Regions from separate parts of the Achromobacter spanius genome, predicted to be linked through region 2. Evidence: riboswitches for the same ligand, from Rfam matches in the RefSeq annotation. Region 2 holds a riboswitch; the other holds the start of a gene.

Region 1 (10,165 bases), 3.0 Mb from region 2:
GGAGGCCAGGCGGCTGGCCGAGGGGCCCGCCGAGGTCATGGGGCTGGCCAAAGCAGTCATGGCGCGCAGCTTCGAGACTTCGTTGCACGACATGCTGGCATTCGAGGGATTCGGTCAGGTTCTGGCCATGTCCAACCCCGAATTCCGCGAAGGCTTGAATGCCGCCCTGGAACGCCGTCGCCCCGATTTTTCCGGCGCCGCCGCGGTCGCGAACAAGGGAGAAGAAACATGAGCCAGGATCTGCCGCAACCCATCGCCAATGCAGACTCCCAGCCCTACTGGGACGGGGCCCGCGAACGCAAACTGCTGATCCGAAAATGCAAGGCATGCGCAGCGCTGCATTTCATGCCGCGCCATCTCTGCCCTGAATGCTGGTCGGATCAGCTCGAATGGATCCAAAGCAAGGGAACGGGCAGCGTCTACAGCTTTTCCATCATCCGCCGCGCGCCGCTGCCCGCGTTCGCGTCCAGGACTCCCTATGTCACGGCGCTGATCGAACTCGACGAAGGCCCCCGCATGGTCGCCAACATCGTGGGCGACGACGCCCTCTCGGTACGGATAGGGGACAAGGTCGGCGTGGTTTTCGAAGACCGCGGCGATGGCGCCCTGATTCCCCAATTCAAAAGAACCGAGGCCTGACTGGGATTGTTATGAAAGAACGCGCATCGCTAAAGAACAGAATCGCCATCGTCGGCGTAGGCGAATCGGACATCGGCAAGGTTCCCCACATGACGGGCTTGGGCCTCAACGCCCAGGCCGCCAAGCGCGCGCTGGACGACGCCGGATTGCAGGTGTCCGACATCGACGGCGTGCTGACGGCCTACTCCTTCACTGAACCGTACTTCATGTTGGGATCGGTCATCTGCGAGTACCTCGGTATTAAGCCCAGGCTCAACGCATCAATGATCGTGGGTGGCGCCAGCCCGGTCGTCATGCTCAAGCATGCGGCGCAGGCCATCGTCAGCGGCCAGGCTGAGACCATCCTGGTCTGCGCGGGCGAGAACCGGGCCACGGGCCAAAGCCGGGACGCGGCCGTGGCGGCGCTGACGGCGGTGGGCCACCCCTATTTCGAACAGCCCTACGGCACTTCCATACCCGGTTTCTACGCCATGATCGCGTTGCGCCACATGCACAAGTACGGCACCACGCGGGAGCAGCTCGCGCACGTCGCCGTGAACACGCGCACGCACGCCTTGCTGCACCCCAATGCGCACATGAAATCACCCTTGACGCTGGACCAGGTGATCTCCGCCAAACCCATCGCCGATCCGCTGGGCATGCTGGATTGCTGCCTGATCTCGGATGCCGGCGGCGCTTTCATCGTGACGTCCGCCGAGCGCGCGCGCGACCTGAAATGCAAGCCCGCCTACCTGCAAGGCATAGGCGAATACCACACGCATGAGCATCTGATGTGCGCCCCCAGCCTGACCGAGTTCGGCGCAGCCGAATCCGGGCGCATCGCCTACGAGATGGCAGGACTCGCGCCCGGCGATATCGACGTGGCCGAACTCTACGACTGCTTCTCCATCGTCCCCATCCTAGAGGCCGAGGAACTCGGCTTCTGCCAGCCCGGAGAAGGCGGCGCCTTCTTCGAGCAGGGACACGCTCGCATCGGCGGCAGGCTGCCCATCAATACCCACGGTGGGATGCTCTCGCATGCGCACGCCGGCGCCGCGGGCGGCCTGTTCGGCATCGTGGAAGCGGTGCGCCAATTGCGCGGAGGCCTGGGAGAACGCCAGGTCGAAGGCGCGGAGGTGGCGCTCGTGCACAACGAAGGCGGCATCCTGTCCTCGCACGGCACCGCCATCCTGGCCAACGAGAAAGGCTGAATTCAACGCGGCTGGTCCGCATCCGGAAACCACTACAAGGATAACGCAATCATGACCACGACTCCCTCCGCGCGCGGCCGGTACTTCGATGACTTCGAGGTTGGCCAGGAATTCGTGAGCCCGGCCCGCACCATCACGCAGACGGACATCGTCAATTTCGCCTGCTTGTCGGGCGACTTCAATGAGGTCCACACCAATTTCGAATACTGCAAGACCACGCCATTCGGCGAACCCATCGCGCACGGACCGCTGGTGTACGCCATCATGGGCGGCCTACAGTACGCCAGCGGTCTGAACGACGGCACCTTGCTGGCCCTGCTGCAGATCGACGGGTGGAAACTGCTAGACCCCGTCAAGCATGGCGACACCATCAGACTGCATTCGCGGGTCGTCGACAAGAAGGCCAGCAGCAAGCCGGATCGCGGCGTCGTCACCTTCCAACGGCAGTGCGTCAAGCACGACGGCACGATAGCCCAGGAGATGACGGCCACGCTGCTGTACCGCCGGAGAACATCGTGAACGCTCGCAGAAGATACCTTCTGGGCGCCATGCTGGCCGCGCCCCTCCTGGCCGGGCGCACCCTGGCGGCCGACAGGCCCCTGAGAATCGTGGTCCCTTTCCAGTCGGGTTCGGCCACCGACACCGCGGCACGCATCATCGGAGAAAACCTGAGCCGGTCCCTGTCCCGCGCGGTGGTCATAGACAACAAGCCCGGCGCCGAAGGATACATCGCGGTCAAGGAGGTCATGAAGGCGGAACCCTCGGGCGACGTGCTGCTGTTCTCGACCAACACCGCCATCACCGGCATAAATTCTTTCAATGCCAAACCGATCTACGACCCGCTGACCGAGCTGTCTCCCATCAGCCGGGCCGGCGAGTTCCCCTTCCTACTGGTCGTGAACACCGGCCTGCCATTTACGACCGCCCGCGGGTTCGTGGAATACGCCCGGGCCAACCCCAAGAAGCTGACCTATGCGTCTGGCAGTTCGTCCTCCATCGTGGCGATGGCGCAGCTGATGGGCATGGCCGGCCTGGAGCTGCATCACATCCCTTACAACAGCGAACCGCCTGCCGTGGTGGATCTGGTGGGGGGCAGGATCGACGTCATGTTCGCCACGCCCACCACGACCATGGGCTTCATCAAGGAAGAGAAGGTGCGCCCGCTCATGACCACCACCCGGACACGCCTGGAGCAGTTTCCCGAAGTGCCCACGATGACCGATGCCGGCTACTCCAACATGCCGTTGGTGCCGTGGGGCGGGTTCTTCGGTCCTTCCGGAATGCAGCCGGAACTGCGCAGGAAGCTGAGCGCGGAGATCAATGGGGTTCTCGCCCAACCGGACGTGGCGCGCGCGCTTGCCGTTCACCACATTTCGATCTCGACGTCTGGCCCCGACGAATTCTCCGCCTATGTGAAGGAGCAGCTTGCGCTGTCGCTGCAAGTCGTCAAAAAACACGGGCTCGGCAGGAAGTAGACGGAGCAACTGCTGTGCGCCGCCCATACACTGCTGATCGGACCATGAACACCAACGCGCATGCGGACAGTCTCCAGGCGGGCAGGCAGGCGGCGCCAGCCCCTGGCACGGATGTTGCGTGGTTACCCCCGACGCGCCCTGCGTTCATGTTGCCGGCCCGCCCGCAGAGGCAGGCTGAACAATAACTACATATGTATTCTCCGCTGGCGAAAAGCGGAATTGGAGATAAGAATGACCGTTTTCAGAAAACCGCTACTGGCTGCGGCGGCCCTGCTGGCCAGCGTGGCGCTGCAAGGGCAAGCGGCGGCCGGCAGCTATCCGGACAAGCCCATACGCCTGATCACCCCCTACGCCGCCGGCGGTCTTTCCGACATCCTGGCCCGCACGTTGGCCCAGGATCTGTCGGAACGTCTGGGCCAATCCGTCATCGTCGAAAACCGCACCGGCGCGGGCGGCATCATAGGCACGGACTTCGTCGCCAAGTCGCGCCCCGACGGCTACACCCTGGCGCTGGCCAGCCAAGGCCTGGCCAGCGTCAACACCACTCTGTACCCGAACCTGCCCTATAACACGCTCAAGGACTTCACGCCGATCTCCCTAATCGCAAAGTTCTCGCTGGTGCTGGTGACGAACCCCGATCAGCCGATCAACACCGTCGCAGACCTCGTCGACCGGGCGAAGAAGAATCCCAGCGCGCTCAACTATGGATCCGCGGGGAATGCCTCGACCGCGCATTTGACGATGGAAATGCTGAAGGACCGCACCGGCATGCCCATCATGCACATCCCGTACAAGGGCGAGTCCCTGGCGTTTACCGAACTGCTGGGCGGCCGCATAGACGCGACATTCGCGACGGTGGGCGGCGCGCTGCCGCTTATCCAGTCGGGCAAGGTCCGCCCCATCGCTGTGGCCGACAACGCGCGCAGCGCCTTGATGCCCGACGTGCCCACGGTCGAGGAATCGGGCGTGAAGGACTTCAACGTGTTCGGCTGGTACGCCATCCTCGCCCCGGCCAATGTGCCGGCGGAGGTGACGGACCGCCTGAGCAAGGCGCTGATGGATATAGGCAGGAGCGAGAAGTTCCGCGAAGCCATGCGCGTGCGCGGCATGGAGGCCGTGGGCAGCTCGCCGGAAGAAACGACCCGGGTGATCCGCGATGAAACGCAACGTTGGGGCGCCATCATCAAGAAGGTAGGCATCACCGCCGACTAGGCGGCTGCGGCATCGTCCCACTGGGCGGCCCGCTACCGGGCCGCCCTGCCGTCAAGCGCTTACAGTCCCAATTCCCGCGCGATCAATTCGCGCTGAATCTGCGAGGTGCCGCCTCCGACGGTCGCGTTGCGGGCATCGCGCCAATGCCGTTGCATCGCGTGATCCGTGGTGTAGGCGTGTCCGCCCAGGATCTGCATCCCCGAGGCGGTGACCCGCTGAAGCATCTCTGAAACGTAGAGCTTGGCCATGCTGGCTTCCTTGCGGCACGACAAGCCATTGTCATAGCGCCAGGCGGCCATCGCGGTCAGCCAGCGGCCGCATTCCACCTCGGTCGCCATGTCGGCCAGCATGTGCGCGATGGCCTGGAACTGGCCGATGGGGCGCCCGAACTGCTTTCTTTCCTGGGCGTAGATCGTGGCGTCGTTCAAGGCGCTGCTGGCGCAGCCCAGATAGTTCGCCGCGAGCGTGATGCGCTCGCGTTCCAGATGGCGTCCGATATATCCCCAGCCTTTGCCTTCCTCTCCCAGCAGATAGCGCGAGGGCACGCGCACGTCGTCGAAGTAGATTTCCGACAGGCCCAACACGCGGCGGCCGATGACGTCCAGACGCCGGATGGTGATGCCCTTGAGATCATTGGGCACCAGGAACAGGGAAATGCCATCGTGCCGCTTGTCGCTCTTCGCGGTCCTGACGGCCAGCACGATGTGGTTGTCGGGCGCATCCGCGCCGCTGGAGAACACCTTCTGGCCGTTGATCAGCCAATCATCGCCGTCGCGCCGCGCGCTCGTGGTCAGCGACGCCGCATCCGACCCGGAACTGGGCTCAGTGAGGCTGAACGATAGCTTGGCCTCGCCTTGCGCCACGCGCGGCAGGAATTCGCGCTTCAACTCCTCTGGCGCCACATCCGCCAGAATCGAGCAGCCCCAGGCCTGTAGCGCAATGCGCGTCGCGAAGTCCACGCTGGGCTTGGCGACCTCTTCGTAGAGGATGATGCAATCAGACATCGGACTGCCCATCCCGCCGTACTCGGCCGGGACTACCATGGAGACAAAACCGGCGTCGACCATAGCCGCATAGACTTCCTCCGGATACGAACCGTCGCGGTCCCACTGCCTAACTTTTTCGGGCGTGCACATTGAATGCACAAGCCGTTCGATCGCCGAACGCAACATGATCTGTTCTTCAGTTTGATTAAAGTCCATCTGCTTGCCTCCGAGATATTCAATTGCACCTCTGACAGTCGAGTGCCTCATGCGCGAGGAGTCTGTACAGGTGTGAAGATAGGAATTGACCAAGTTGCCTTGTATCAGTTTCTTCTGGGGTCTCTGGCGTTACTCAATCTACCGGCTCGTCCGACGCTGACGCGGGAGTATTACAGCAATCAATGGATGCAAAATTCGGGCCAGCGTCCCCGACCGCAACTCTTGCTCATTTGAGCTCATGGCACTGTCCGTGCGATGAGCACAAATGAGTGGCCCGAGTACACATTTTTGTGTCTCTAGATTCCTGTTCGCGCCTCTCACTTCAATCCTTATATGAGCGCTTCCGTCCGCCTGATCTCCTGAAGTGACTATTATTGATGGAGGCAATTGGCTGTGTAGACGAGCCCCTCCGGCGCTCTCCTGCGGCAAATGAAAAGTTTCGTCTCCTAAAAATTTCGCCTGGCGACTTCTTCAATCCGTCAGAGGGGTGGGATGACGCCGACAAGCCTTCCCCCGTTGAGCGGTGATCCCGGCCGTCCGTCGGCACCTGCTCAATGAGGTCAGGCTGGATCAGGAATACCCTCATGTCCAAGGCGGTGTCGATTAATTACCCCTCTAGAAACGCGATGCAGGCAGAAGTAGAATTTTTTCGATTGGCGCCGGTGCTTTGCGCTGGCGTCAATGGCGCCCCCCGTCCGGCAGTCGGATTGTCATCTCCTGCATCGGCGGAGTCGACTGGATGGCTGTGCAGTACGCCAAGGCGATAAGCCTGAGCGTTGTAGCCGTGGATGCGGACGACGCCAAGCTCGACTTGGGCCGCGCGAGGGCGCCAAGGCCACCATCAACTCCCTGACCACCGATCCGGTCTCCGCGGTGTCGCCGAGACGTTCGAACGAGCGCTGGGCATGGTGCGGCGCACCGACGTGGCGCTCCCCCCCACGGAGCGACGCTATTCGAGGCGTTCAAGGCCGCGGGCCTGAACCAAAACCGCCAGCGCAGTGCCTGAACGCGGCCCGTCAAGACGATTTCGAAGTTTGCGGGGTACGCTAGCCGCGAGCATCAGTCGCGTTTGGGGTCGAATAATGCGGCCTTGCTGGCCGGCAAGAACCCGGCTGACCAGGCGTATCCCGCCTACTGGGCGAAGCGTCCTTCGGCATCCTGCGGATCGGAGGGCACGACAACCACAGTTCGTTCGGACTACGGCGCTGGCGCTGATTGGAGCGACCTGACGATTCCCCCCGATAGGCACAGAGTCCCTACGAACCTGCCCATCCCCCGGCGGCGCGTCACCGAACGTCCGGCCCGAAAGATATGCGTGAGCTCGCGCAACTGGATCGAATGCAGGAATCCCCGAGAGAGATTCGATGACCCGCCCCGACAAGTCAATGTCCTCCGCACGAGAGGCAAGCAGGGTCAACGCCGTGAATAATAGCGCCAGGTGGGACGGCAACACGCTGGTCTCCGACAGCGTGTCTCTGAATTTCCACCTTCAACGCCCACAGCGAGACAGCCCCGAAGTCGTTCACCTTGGGTAATGCCTGGAGAAGCGCGCAACACTGCATCATTCCGGCCGATGCCATCTTCGAGCCTGACTGGCGCTTAGGCACGGCCGCCGCGACCCGCTTCACCCGGACGGCACACCCATCGGCATTGCACGTTTGTCGCACCGGTACCGCGATCCCGCCGGGCAATGACAGGAAAGCTACACCAAGCTGACCATCAAAGCGGGCAAGGACCCGCTTTTCCGTGAATACCACCAGCCCGGCAAAGAAAAGCGCATGGTTGTCATCCTGCCTGAGGGCGCTTACCGCGATTGGTTTACCGCGCCTGTCGACGAATGCGGGGATTTCCTGGTGCCCATTCCAAGCGACAAGCTGGTGGCCACACCCGTGCCCTAAGTCGGCCGCATCGTATCAATAGCAGCAGCCACCGGCTGCATGCGAGGCTGAGCGGCGCGTCATCCAGAACTTGACACTCGAAATCGGTCTTCCGGACGTCATATCCGGCTGTAAGCCAAGGTCGGAAGCCGCCGACGATGGGGTCCGTTTTCGGCCATAAGCTGAAATCCAGCCGAGGGACGTCCGAGGTTAAACCGGGTGCACTTTAGAAGAGGAACTACCGGAAGCGCTCTCCGAGCGCGAATTCAACTGCCGCGTCGACATGGATCGAAACCGAATCGAAACCCGGCAATGCGTTGAAATGCTTGCTCCGCACGCGCAGATCGTTTGCCTCGCCGACCTCGAAGAACAAACCTTCGATTATGCGGAGCAGCCACACGTTCGAAACCTGGTTCAACCAGGAATTCAAACCCCAGTCGTAGATAAGAATGTAATTTATCCCTTGCGCCGCGCTGTTAGGTAGCAGTGAGGTGCTCGTAGAGAATCGTGGCGCCTACCATGATCAGCACGAGCCCCCCCACCAGCTCGGCGCGTTTACCTATGAGCGAGCCTAGCGCCCGGCCAGCCATGACACCGACGGTGACCATGACAAACGTACAGAAGCCGATGACGAGCGAAACCGCGATAATGTTGACGTCAATGAACGCAAGTCCTACACCCACCGCCATGGCATCGATGCTTGTGGCCAGACCCGTAAGCGCAATCGCGGCGATTTTCTTCTCTTTGCTTGATACCGGCGCCGCCTCTTCCCCCTCATCCGGCTGACTCGCTTTGTAGATCATATGCGCGCCTAATCCAATCAGGAGCACGAAAGCCAACCAGTGATCGTAGGCTTCAATAAGATTTGACGCCACAGAGCCAAGCAACCACCCAACGGCAGGGGTGATAGCTTCCACCACGCCGAAAATAAGGCCGATCTTAAGCGCCTCGAAGAGGCGGGGTTTGTACATGGCGGCGCCGCGCGCGAGGGCGGCGGCAAATGCGTCGGTGGACATGGCCAAGCCGAGCATGAAGACAGAGATGGGATTCATGGTAAGAAGTCGGCCGGGCATTGTGGGACACGACGAACATCGTCCGCGCCCGGCCTGGGCTGTCGGAAGATGCTCGTTGGTCTCGCCTACGCTGGGTTGCCTTCGCCACGGCCGTGGGGGCCGAGCTTGTTGACGAAAGCTTCTTCCAGGCAATCTGGAAGCCGGCTACTCCCCAAAGAGGATCGCTATTGTAGCGGCGCCGCCCACGATTGCCAAATTGGCGGCCGCCACTACGACAGCAATCCAAGCACAACAGTCGTTGGTTAGAGCACATCCGAACTTCCGCTTTGGGTCGGTCGGAAGCCGCCGTTCGGCGACGGCCGGGCCTATCCGTGATTTTGTGTGCGGGGCATATCATGAGGACTAAAGATCATGGATATGCCGATGAAGAAGAAACGCACGGCAGCCGCTCAGGCAGCGGCCCGTGGGCGGCTGCCTGAAGTGCCGGCCGAGTTGCTGGACCATCTGGTCAAGGGACCGATGACGCCCAGCGAGGTTCAAGACCTGTTCCCGCGCACGACGGTGCAGACCTGCATTGTGCATCTGATCCGCAACAGCCTGGATTACGCGTGTTGGAAGGATCGCAAGGCCGTGGCGGCCGAGCAGGGGCTGCAAACATTCGCCGATGGGCCCTGGGGGATCAAGTACCCAACGATCGTCGCGGCCTGGCAGCGGGCCTGGGAGAACGTCACGCCGTTCGTCGTCTTCCCGCCGGACATCAGGCGCGTGATCTATACGACGGATGAAAACGACAAGCCCCAACGCGATTTTTTTATGAAATCCGTGTCCCCGGCCATAACAGTGGGGCGTCGCGCCCCTTGGGGCGCGCCTCCTTCCATCTTGAGAACAGCCGTTGATAGGTACGTTCAGCCTGCGCAGCGACGGCCCGTTCTTCAGGCCGATTGCCACCGTGGTGTTTACGCCGGTGATGGTCAGCAGACTGCGCAGTCGTTCGTCACTGATACTGACCTGCGCCAAGGCCCGGTCCACCTCTCGCAGATCTTCACCAAGGCGGTCCAGTTCCCGCAGGCGTTGCTCGACGCCCAAGCGCTCATCCATTGGCAGAGGCTGCGCGCCGAGCCACACCCGTCCCTTCTCGCCAAACAGGTGCGTAGCAGAACACCGCGCGATCAGATGCACAGCCAGCACCGCATGGACTCCGTTCTTGAGCCTCGTGCGTTGCCGAACGAGTTGTGCCCGGCGCGAGACCTGTCGGCGTAGAGCCAGCGTGTTCTCGTCGGGCATCCAGACTTCGGGCAGGAAATGGCTCGCGTACAGTTGTGCGAGCACCGCCGCGTCAATCTTGTCTGTCTTGACGCGAGCCTCGGCGATGAGCCGTACCTGTAGCGGGTTCGCAATCGCCACGCGCGCCACATGCGGGCGAAGCACATTGACGATGGCAGCGATGTTGCCCGTCGCCTCGAGCACCACATGATCGCTCTTGTGCAACTTCGCGGCAAAGCGTTCTAGTTCATCTCGTCTCAGCCCGGCACGGCCACCTGCACGCAGTACGCCGTC
Region 2 (10,165 bases):
CGTCCAGGCCGGCGGCGCTGAAGTCCAGGCAGATCTGCTTGCGCAAGGCGCCCAATTCGTCGCGCGGACAAATGACCGTCAAACGCGACGTGCCGCGACGGCGGCTCAGGGCGGTGGCACGGTCTACGCCAGCGCGGCGTAGGAACAAGTCGAAGAAACGCATAACGACCTCCATTGCAAGATGGGGAGCGGTATCGCGAGTACGCGAGCAGCCGGACGCGGCGCATGGCAACGTGCACAAAAGACGTGCACGAACGCTGACGCTGCGACTAGCGGCGGTTCTGGCGGTTTATGTTGGGGAATTTCCCGGCAAGCCGAAGGCCTGCGCTATTGCCCGGGTAGAAGCCCAGGGCTTGGGATACGCCGCAACCTGTATGACAGGATGCGGCAGATGGAGCTCTGCGTGTTTCCTGTCAGACAGCGATGTCGATGCAAGATCGACTACTTTCGCCGGAATCGGTATTCACGAAGACTGCTCCTGAGATGGATAACGGACGGATTTTACGCGGGTTTCCACTGATGGACAAGGTTTTTGCGGTTTAACGTCACAACGGCGCAAAAAAGATAAAGCGGCGCAAAGCGTGTCAGCCTTGCGCCGCTTTTCCGTCTTTCCGTTCCCGCGTCAGGCGTAGAAGTGCCACACCAAATAGGTCGCGAACAAGGCATAGAAACCGCCCACCGCCGACAACGCGGGCACCGTCATCACCGAGCGGCGGAAACGCAGCCACAGCAGACCGATCGACAACATGGTGAACAGGCCGGCCGCCAGCAGCGGCGCATCCAGCAACCAGGGCGTCATGAAGATCCCCAATGAGCTGGGAATGGTCGCCTGGATCATCATCGCGCCCGAGATATTGCCCAGCGCCAGGCGTTCCTTGCCCTGGCGCACCCAGATCAGCGCATTCATGATTTCGGGCAGCTCCGTGGCGACCGGCGCCAGCAGCAAGGCGGCCACGTGTGGCGACGCACCCATGGCGATGCCCAGCAGCTCGATCTGGTTCACGAACACGTGCGAGGCGCCGGCAATCACGACCAGCGCCAGGATGGTTTGCGTGGCGGCCCAGAACATGGACGGGTCGGTGTCGCTGGGCCGCAGCTTGAGCGGCTCCAGGTCTTCGCAGTCGGCGCGCGCCTCGTCATGGCTGAGTTCGCGCCAGACGTACATGCCGTAAGTGGCCAGAAACAGGATGCCCAGCCAGGGCTTCCACGCAAAGGCCAGCAGACCCAGCCCCACCTTGAAGAGGAAGATGCCCATGAACCAGGCCTGGTCGCGGGCCAACCGGCGTTGGTCCGCGTTAATACAGTTGGCTTTTTCCGGCTGGCCGCCGCGGCGTGCGCGCCACAGGGCAATACCCACCACCGCGTAGGCCAGGGTGGCCAATACCAGCGGGCCGCCCATGGCCGCGCCGACGCCGATGTCTTTCTGTTCAGGGGTGTCGCCGAAGACGACCGCCATGAAAGTCACCGCGCTTTCCGGCAACGCCGTGCCAAAGGCCGCCAGAATCGTGCCGGTGGCGGTGGCGCCCAGGTGGAAGCGGTGTCCGACCCATTCAACGCCGTTGACGAAGAATTCGCAGGCGAAGTAAATCACTGCCGCGGACAGGAAAAACAGAAACAGGGTGAGCAACATAGATACGCAGCCGGACGAGCAGAAACCAATTGGCGCGACGCAACGGCTCGCCCGGCTAGGGTGAACGCTACGCGGCCAAAGGTCTCGCCTGGCTGATCCATGCGGCGGGCGATGCCGCTTGCATGGAAACCGTTAGCGCCATGGAGTTCTAGCAACCGCTACGCGGCCCTGAACCACCAAGTCTGTTGACGCTAACTCCTTTGGGGACAAAGGATGGCTACTCCCCAATGACAGAGCCGCGATTGTAGCAGCGCGAATCGGGCCGTCCAGTGAATCCCGCATGGGCTTCGCGCAATGCACATCCGCTGTTGTTTGCGCGCGATAGCGGGGTAAAGTAAGCCGCATCCACATCTTTCGCGGGGTTCGCGCCCCTGCCCGCCATGAGCCTGCCTCCCGCCGACATCGCCCCGTTCGTCGCCCGCCGCCAACGCCTGATGGAACGGATGCGCGCCGATGGCGGCGGCATCGCCATCCTGCCGACCGCCCCCGAAGCCATCCGCAACCGCGACGCCGAATTCCCGTACCGCCACGACAGCGATTTTTTTTATCTCACCGGCTTTACCGAACCCGGAGCCTGGCTGGTGCTGATCGCGGGCGCCACCGAACGCGCGTTGCTGTTCTGTCGGCCGCGCCATGTGGAACATGAAATCTGGGAAGGCAAGCGCTTCGGTCCCGAGGCGGCGGCCGAGCACTTCGGCTTTGACGATGCGCACCCCATCGATGCGCTGGATGAGTTGATTCCCAGACTGATGCTGGACCATCCCACGCTTTATGCGCCGCTGGCGGGCGAAAAACGTAATGACGGGCGTCTGCACCGCTGGCTGGCCGCCGCGCGCGACGCCGGCCGCGCGGGCCACGCGCCGCCCGCCCGCCAGCAGGACGTCCGCGCCTGGTTGGCGGAAATGCGCCTGGTCAAGGACCCGACCGAAATCGCCACCATGCGGCGCGCCGCCAAGATATCGGCCGGTGCGCACGCGCGCGCCATGCGGGTCGCCCGTCCCGGCATGCACGAATACGAACTGGAAGCGGAACTGCTGTATGAATTCCGCCGCCACGGTGCGCAGGCCGTGGCCTACAACAGCATCGTGGCCGCCGGCGCCAATGCCTGCGTGCTGCACTACCCGGCCGGCGAAGCCGTGCTGCGCGACGGCGACCTGGTCCTGATCGACGCCGGCTGCGAAGTCGACAGCTACGCCAGTGACATCACCCGGACCTTTCCCGTGAACGGACGCTACAGCGGCCCGCAGCGCGCGCTGTATGACCTGACCGTGGCGGCCCAGCAAGCCGCCGCGGCCGCGACCGCGCCCGGACGCACGTTCAACGACGGCCACGAAGCCGCCTTGCGCGTGCTGGCGCAAGGCATGCTGGATTTGAAATTGTTGAAAGGGTCGCTGGATGGCGTGCTGGAGTCCGGCGACTACAGCCGCTTCTACATGCACCGCACCGGCCACTGGCTGGGACTGGACGTTCATGACGCGGGTGATTACCGCCAGCCCGGGCCGGCGCAAGGCGGCGATCGCCCGTGGCGCAAGCTGGAACGCGGCATGATGCTGACGATTGAACCGGGCATCTACGTGCGTCCGGCTGACGACGTGCCGGAAAGCTACTGGAACATCGGTATCCGCACGGAAGACGATGCGCTGGTTACGGATGAAGGCTGTGAACTGATCACGCGCGGCGTGCCGGTGGAAGCCAGCGAGATCGAGGCATTGATGCGCGAATAGGCGCGGGCTACAGCACCAGGCCGTCCAGCCAGCCCATGGCTACCCAGACGTACACCACCACCATGGCGATGGCGAACATCGACACCACCGACCCCACCAGGCACGCCAGCAGCGCCACCAGCACCGGCCCCCAGCCCGTGGACGTGGGCCGGCCATGGGCTGCGTTGTAGCGACGGTCGAATTTCTCGTCGGACATCAGCGAAAAGACAGCGCTTTCAATGAAGCCGTCGATCATCGGAATGAACAACAGGAAGAAGGCGGGGTTGTCGTACCAGACCGGGTAATAGCGGAACGCACAGAACAGGCTGACTGCGGCCAGCAGTGTCACGGCCCAGGCGTATCGGCGGCCCAGATACCACCAGTGCGCGCCCAGCCACCCAAACAGACAAGCCAGCAGCCCCACGGCGACCTTGCCGCGCGGACGTCGGGCGGGGGCGGCGGACAGTGAAGGTGAAAGCTGAACCTGCGTCATGGGGGATCAACCTGGGAATCAACTGTAAAGGGTGAGGCGCGACCGACCGCGCTGGCTGTGCCGGATTGTAGTGGACGGTTAAAATCCCGGCATGACTGCATCCGCCTTCGACATTGCGATTCTTGGCGCTGGCCCCGTGGGCCGCGTGCTGGCCCTGATGCTGGCGCGTGTGGCGCCGGACCCGGCGCGCATCGCCCTGCTCGCCGGCAGCGCGCCGACGCCCGCCGCCTCCGCCGCCGTGCCTGCCGCGGATCCCCGCGTGCTGGCCATGAACCACGGCAGCCGCGTATTGCTGGAATCGTTGCAGGCCTGGCCCGAGCGGTCGGCCGATATCCGCAACATTCATGTGTCGCAGCGTGGGCGCCTGGGCCGCGCCGTTATCCAGAACACGGATTTCGGCGTGCCGCAGTTGGGCAGCGTGGTGGCCTATTCCGGCTTGCACGCCAAGTTGGACGAGCGCGTGGCGGCCTGTGGTGTCACCGTGCTGTCCGGCCCGGCTGCCGTGATCGAACGCCAGGATGCGGACGGCGTGCACATTACGCAAGGGGACCACAGCCTGCTGTGCCGGGTTGCCGTGCAGTCTGACGGCGCGGGCGCCACTGATGTGCGCCGCGACTATGGCCAGCATGCCGTACTGACGACGGCGCACGCCACGCTGCCGCGCCGAGGCTGGGCCTGGGAACGCTTCACTTCCGAAGGCCCGCTGGCCTTGCTGCCTCATCCGCAGACGCCGGACGCCTATTCGGTGGTCTGGTGCAGCGCGCCCGAACGGGCCCGGGAACTGGCCGCGCTGGACAACGCGGCGTTTTCGTCGGCGCTGTCCGCCGCCTTTGGCGACCGCTTGGGCCGGCTGTCCAGCCAAGCGCCCCGCCACGTTTTTCCGCTGGCGCTGGCCGCCCGCCGCGCCCAGGTGCAAGGGCGCGTGGCCGCCATCGGCAACGCCGCCCAGACGCTGCATCCCGTCGCCGGCCAGGGCCTGAACCTGGGCTTGCGCGATGCCGCCAGGCTGGCCCAGACGCTGGCCGGCTGGCTGGCCCGGCCCGAATTTAGCCCCACTTCCCTGTTGACCGAGTTTGCCCAGGCCCGCTATGTCGACCGCGCCATCACCGCGGGCCTGACTGACCTGATGCCACGCGTGTTCGCGACCGGCCTGGCCCCGGTGGAACATGCCTGCGGGCTGGCCTTGCTGGGAATGGATCTGGCTTCGCCGTTGCGTGCCCCGCTGGCCCAGCATTTGTTGCAGGGCTTTCGGACCTGATCCCCCCGCTATCCGATCTCGCGATCCGGCCCTGAGACAGGTCCGGAAATCGGCCCCCGGAATGGGGCCGGATCCGCCTGATTTCTCCCTTCTTGTTACCAAGCGAGCACCCTCGAAAAATGGGGGCTTGATCGAGCCGGTTAAAATGTGACCATGCGCATAGGCCAGTGGACCCTTCCCAACAACGTTCTAGTCGCGCCCATGGCGGGCGTGACGGACCGTCCGTTCCGACAACTTTGCAAGAAGTTGGGGGCGGGCTATGCCGTGTCCGAAATGGCCGCCAGCAACCCCAAGCTGTGGGACAGCGTCAAGACGTCGCGCCGCCTGAACCACGATGGCGAAATCGCCCCCATTTCGGTCCAGATCGCGGGCGCCGACCCGGCCATGATGGCCGAGGCCGCCGTCTTCAATGCCGGCAAGGGCGCGCGCATCATCGACATCAACATGGGCTGCCCGGTCAAGAAAGTGTGCAACGTGGCATCGGGGTCGGCGCTGCTGCGCCATGAAGACCTGATCGTCCGCATCCTGGACGCCGTCGTGTCGGCCTGTGCGCCGCTGGGCGTGCCGGTCACCTTGAAGACCCGCACGGGTTGGGACCGCGACAGCCGCAACGCCTTGCGCGTGGCCAAGCTGGCCGAAAATGCCGGCATCGCGGCCCTGACCCTGCACGGCCGCACCCGCGCCGACCTCTATACGGGCGAGGCGGAATATGACACTATCCGCGCCGTCAAGGCCGAGCTGAGCATCCCCGTGATCGCAAACGGAGATATCGACTCTCCTGAAAAAGCCAAGCACGTCCTGGATTACACTGGCGCCGACGCGGTCATGATTGGCCGGGCGGCCCAGGGCCGTCCCTGGATCTTCCGCGAAATCGATCACTATTTGCGCACGGGCGTATCACTGGCCCCGCCCTCCCATGGGGAAATGCGCGAGCTGTTGCTTGAACATCTCGACGACCACTACCGCTTCTATGGCGAGCACACCGGCGTACGCACGGCGCGCAAACATATCGGCTGGTACCTGGACGGCCTGCCGGGCGCGGATTCGTTCTGCGCCCGCATGAACCTGATCGACAATACCCGCGACCAGTGGCGGGCGGTGTCGGATTGGTTCGATACCCTCTCGCGCGACGGCGAGCCCCACCCGGCGCCGGTCGCAGAAGCCCTGCTGGCGGCATGACCGCCTCAACACCAACATAAAAATATCTGTACTCAAATGAGCAAGAAAGATGTCCTGGAAGAATGCGTGCGCGCCAGCCTGGAGCGCTATTTCGAAGACTTGGGTGAATCCGAGCCCCACGATATGTGGGACATGGTGATGCGCTGCGTCGAACGCCCGGTGCTTGAAGTGGCGCTGGAGCGATCGGGCGGCAACCAGTCGCGCGCGTCTGAAATGCTGGGCATCACCCGCAACACCCTGCGCAAGAAGTTGCTGGCGCACAATATCCAGGTATAGCTTTTACGCAAGGGCAGGCCACCGGCGGCACTGCCCTTTCCCACGCCGATTTCCCATCCTGACCTGAACGAGAAAGGCGCACCGCCCGACTCCCGTCCCCCACCATGAAAATCGAAACCGCCCTGCTTTCGGTGTCCGACAAGACCGGCATCGTTGAATTTGCCCGCGCCCTGGCCGCGCGTGGCGTGCGCCTGCTGTCGACCGGCGGCACCGCCAAGCTGCTGGCCGACGCCGGCCTGACCGTTACCGAAGTGGCTGCCCACACGGGTTCGCCGGAAATTCTGGATGGCCGCGTCAAGACGCTGCACCCGAAGATTCACGGCGGCCTGCTGGCCCGTCGCGACAGCGCCGAGCACATGGACACCATCAAGGCGGCGGGCATCGATCGCATCGACATGCTGGTGGTGAACCTGTATCCGTTCCGTGAAACCGTGGCCAAGCCCGATTGCACGTTCGCCGACGCGGTCGAGAACATCGACATCGGCGGCCCGGCCATGCTGCGCGCGGCCGCCAAGAACCACGGCACCGAAGCGGGTGGCGTGACGGTCGTGATCGACCCGGTGGACTATTCGCGCGTGCTGGCCGAAATGGACAAGAACGGCAGCACGTCCTATGGCCTGCGACTGGCGCTGGCCTCGAAGGTCTATGCCCACACGGCCGCCTACGACGGCGCCATCGCCGCCTACCTGACCAGCCTGGCCGAAGCCGAACCGGCTCAGGAAGCCGTGCCGGCCCGTAACGAATGGCCTGGCACGCTGACCTTGCAGGTCAAGCAGGAACAGGCGCTGCGCTACGGCGAAAACCCCCACCAGACCGCCGCCTTCTATGTGGATGCGCAGCGTCCGGCCGGCCTGTTGGGCAACTACCGCCAACTGCAGGGCAAGGAACTGTCCTACAACAACATCGCCGACGCCGATGCCGCCTGGGAATGCGCGCGCAGCTTCGACGCGCCTGCCTGCGTCATCGTCAAGCACGCCAACCCCTGCGGCGTGGCCGTGGCGGCCGACACGCTGGGCGCCTACCAGCAAGCGTTCAAGACCGACCCGACGTCCGCTTTCGGCGGCATCATCGCCTTTAACCGCCCGGTGGACGCGGCCACTGCCGAAGCCGTCAGCGGCCAGTTCATGGAAGTGCTGCTGGCGCCTGCCTATGACGGCGCCGCGCTGGCCATCCTGGCCGCCAAGAAGAACGTGCGCGTGCTGGAAGTGCCGATGGGCGTGGGCCAGAACGCATTCGACATCAAGCGCGTGGGCGGCGGCTGGCTGGTGCAAAGCCCGGACGCCTACAACGTGCCGCGCGATGCGCTGAAGGTGGTCAGCAAGCGCCAGCCCACCGAACAGGAAATGAACGACCTGGCTTTCGCCTGGAAGGTTGCCAAGTACGTCAAGTCCAACGCCATCGTCTTCGTGGGCGGCGGCATGACCTTGGGCGTGGGCGCCGGCCAGATGAGCCGCATCGACTCGGCGCGCATTGCGTCGATCAAGGCGGAAAACGCCGGCCTGACGCTGCAAGGCTCGGCCGTGGCGTCGGATGCTTTCTTCCCGTTCCGCGATGGCCTGGACGTGGTGGTGGCGGCAGGCGCAACCTGCGTCATCCAGCCCGGCGGCAGCATGCGTGACGATGAAGTCATCGCCGCAGCCGACGAGCACGGCATTGCCATGGTGCTGACCGGCACCCGCCACTTCCGCCACTGATGCGCGTCCTGGGCATCGATCCCGGCTTGCGCCGCACCGGCTTCGGTGTGATCGATGCCGAGGGCTCGCGGTTGCGTTACGTGGCCAGCGGGACCATCGTGGTCCCGCCGGCGCTGACGCTGGCCGAGCGCCTGAAAGTCATTCTGGACAATCTGCGCGAAGTGGCGCGCGACACGCAACCCGATGTCGCCGCGCTTGAAATCGTCTTTCTGAACACCAATCCCGCATCCACGCTGCTACTAGGCCAGGCCCGGGGCGCGGCGCTGTGCGCCTTGGCGGACAGTTCGCTGGCGGTGCACGAATACACCGCCTTGCAGATCAAGAAGGCCGTGGTGGGCACCGGCCGCGCCGCCAAGGAGCAGGTGCAGATGATGGTGCAGCACCTGCTGTCCCTGGACGGTGTGCCCGCGCCTGACTCCGCCGACGCGCTGGCCTGCGCCATCTGCCACGCGCACGTCGGGCCCTTGCAGGACAAGCTGGAGCGACTGGGCACGTCACTGCGCATGGGCGGCAAGACCCGCATCCGCAACGGCCGCCTGATCGGCTGATTCCCTGCCCGCCAGGCCGCACCGCGTTCAAGCGCTGCGCCCGGACATCCCCCCTACCCGCCTCGCCGACTCTTGCGCGTATAGAATGCCCGCATTCGCCGCGCATTCCGCGCGCGCCATTGCTACCAGGCCATCATCACCATGATCGGACGCATTACCGGAACCCTGATCGAAAAGCTGCCTCCCACCATCTGCGTGGATGTGGGCGGCTTGGGGTATGACATCGACGTGTCCATGAGCACGCTGTACTCGCTGCCGGAGACCGGCGCGCGCGTCACGCTGTATACGCACCTGACGGTGCGCGAAGACGCGCACATTCTTTATGGCTTTGGCACCGCGGCCGAACGCAGCGCGTTTCGCGAGCTGATCAAAGTCAGCGGCATTGGGGCGCGCACGGCGCTGTCGGTGCTGTCCGGCATGTCGGTGGCCGACCTGGCGCAGGCCATCACCTTGCAGGAGACCGGCCGTCTGACGCGCGTGCCGGGCATCGGCAAGAAGACCGCCGAACGGCTGTTGCTGGAAATGCGCGGCAAGCTCGGCGCGGATATCGGCGCCACCTCGCACGCCACGCCGGACAACCAGTCGGACATCCTGAACGCACTGCTGGCGTTGGGCTATTCGGAAAAGGAATCGCTGTCGGCGTTGAAGACGCTGCCCGAAGGCGTGGGCGTGTCCGATGGCATCAAACAGGCGCTGAAAGCACTGGTGCGCTAAGACTTGCGCTGCAGATAGCGGGGCGCCACGGCCTCCAGGCCGGTCGGCACCACATGCAATTCGGGCGCGATCGGCCCCACGCAGATATTGTCGCGTCGCAGGGAATCCAGATTGTCGCGCGACATCAGCGGTTCGCCAGGCATGCACTCAAACAGGCGCGCCTGCAAGCGCCCCACCCCCATGGGCACCGGCACCACCGGGCGCGGGTTGCCACTCCAGACGGCGCACAAGCGCGCGATCTCGCCCAGGGTGTAGATCTGCGGGCCGCCCAGCTCATAGGTTTTGCCGCAGGTGTGGGTATCGCCCAGCGCCGTCGCCATGGCCGCCACCACATCGCCCACATACACCGGCTGCATGCGCGCATGCGCGCCGGCCAAGGGCAAGACCGGCAGCCAACGCGCCAGTGATGCAAACATATTGGTGAAATTGTCGTCCGGACCGAAGATGACCGACGGGCGGAAAATGGTCCAGCCCCCGTCGTTGCCGGATGGAAATTCGCTTTTGATGGCGGCTTCGCCATCGCCCTTGGAGCGCTGGTACATGCTGTCGCCCTGCGAGTCGGCGCCCAGCGCGCTGACATGCAACAGGCGGCGCACGCCATGGCGCTGACACGCCCGCGCAATGCGTTGCGGCAGATGCACGTGCGCGCGCGCAAAATCAGAGCCATATG

Evidence for each region. Region 2 has a riboswitch for manganese ahead of ELS24_RS05605 (sodium:calcium antiporter). Riboswitches for the same ligand answer to the same signal wherever they lie in the genome.
Region 1: linked by a shared signal. The riboswitch ahead of ELS24_RS22795 (manganese efflux pump MntP family protein) and the one ahead of ELS24_RS05605 (sodium:calcium antiporter) in region 2 are both predicted to bind manganese.

Annotation. Positions count from the first base shown of each region.
Region 1 covers NZ_CP034689.1:4,971,550-4,981,714, forward strand. Annotated here, with positions in the region: gene ELS24_RS22750 (enoyl-CoA hydratase/isomerase family protein) at 1-232, shown strand, start outside; gene ELS24_RS22755 (Zn-ribbon domain-containing OB-fold protein) at 229-639, shown strand; gene ELS24_RS22760 (thiolase C-terminal domain-containing protein) at 651-1,829, shown strand; gene ELS24_RS22765 (MaoC/PaaZ C-terminal domain-containing protein) at 1,881-2,348, shown strand; gene ELS24_RS22770 (Bug family tripartite tricarboxylate transporter substrate binding protein) at 2,345-3,304, shown strand; gene ELS24_RS22775 (Bug family tripartite tricarboxylate transporter substrate binding protein) at 3,536-4,516, shown strand; gene ELS24_RS22780 (acyl-CoA dehydrogenase family protein) at 4,576-5,718, opposite strand; gene ELS24_RS22790 (hypothetical protein) at 7,834-8,013, opposite strand; gene ELS24_RS22795 (manganese efflux pump MntP family protein) at 8,072-8,647, opposite strand; yybP-ykoY riboswitch at 8,663-8,833, opposite strand; partial or broken gene ELS24_RS22800 (transposase) at 9,134-9,391, shown strand; partial or broken gene ELS24_RS31770 (IS110 family transposase) at 9,542-10,165, opposite strand, start outside.
Region 2 covers NZ_CP034689.1:1,242,071-1,252,235, reverse strand. Annotated here, with positions in the region: gene ELS24_RS05610 (hypothetical protein) at 1-163, opposite strand, end outside; gene ELS24_RS05605 (sodium:calcium antiporter) at 623-1,630, opposite strand; yybP-ykoY riboswitch at 1,710-1,875, opposite strand; gene ELS24_RS05600 (aminopeptidase P N-terminal domain-containing protein) at 2,011-3,354, shown strand; gene ELS24_RS05595 (TM2 domain-containing protein) at 3,362-3,826, opposite strand; gene ELS24_RS05590 (UbiH/UbiF/VisC/COQ6 family ubiquinone biosynthesis hydroxylase) at 3,918-5,084, shown strand; gene dusB (tRNA dihydrouridine synthase DusB) at 5,238-6,263, shown strand; gene ELS24_RS05580 (helix-turn-helix domain-containing protein) at 6,300-6,539, shown strand; gene purH (bifunctional phosphoribosylaminoimidazolecarboxamide formyltransferase/IMP cyclohydrolase) at 6,644-8,233, shown strand; gene ruvC (crossover junction endodeoxyribonuclease RuvC) at 8,233-8,781, shown strand; gene ruvA (Holliday junction branch migration protein RuvA) at 8,923-9,495, shown strand; gene ELS24_RS05560 (complex I NDUFA9 subunit family protein) at 9,492-10,165, opposite strand, start outside.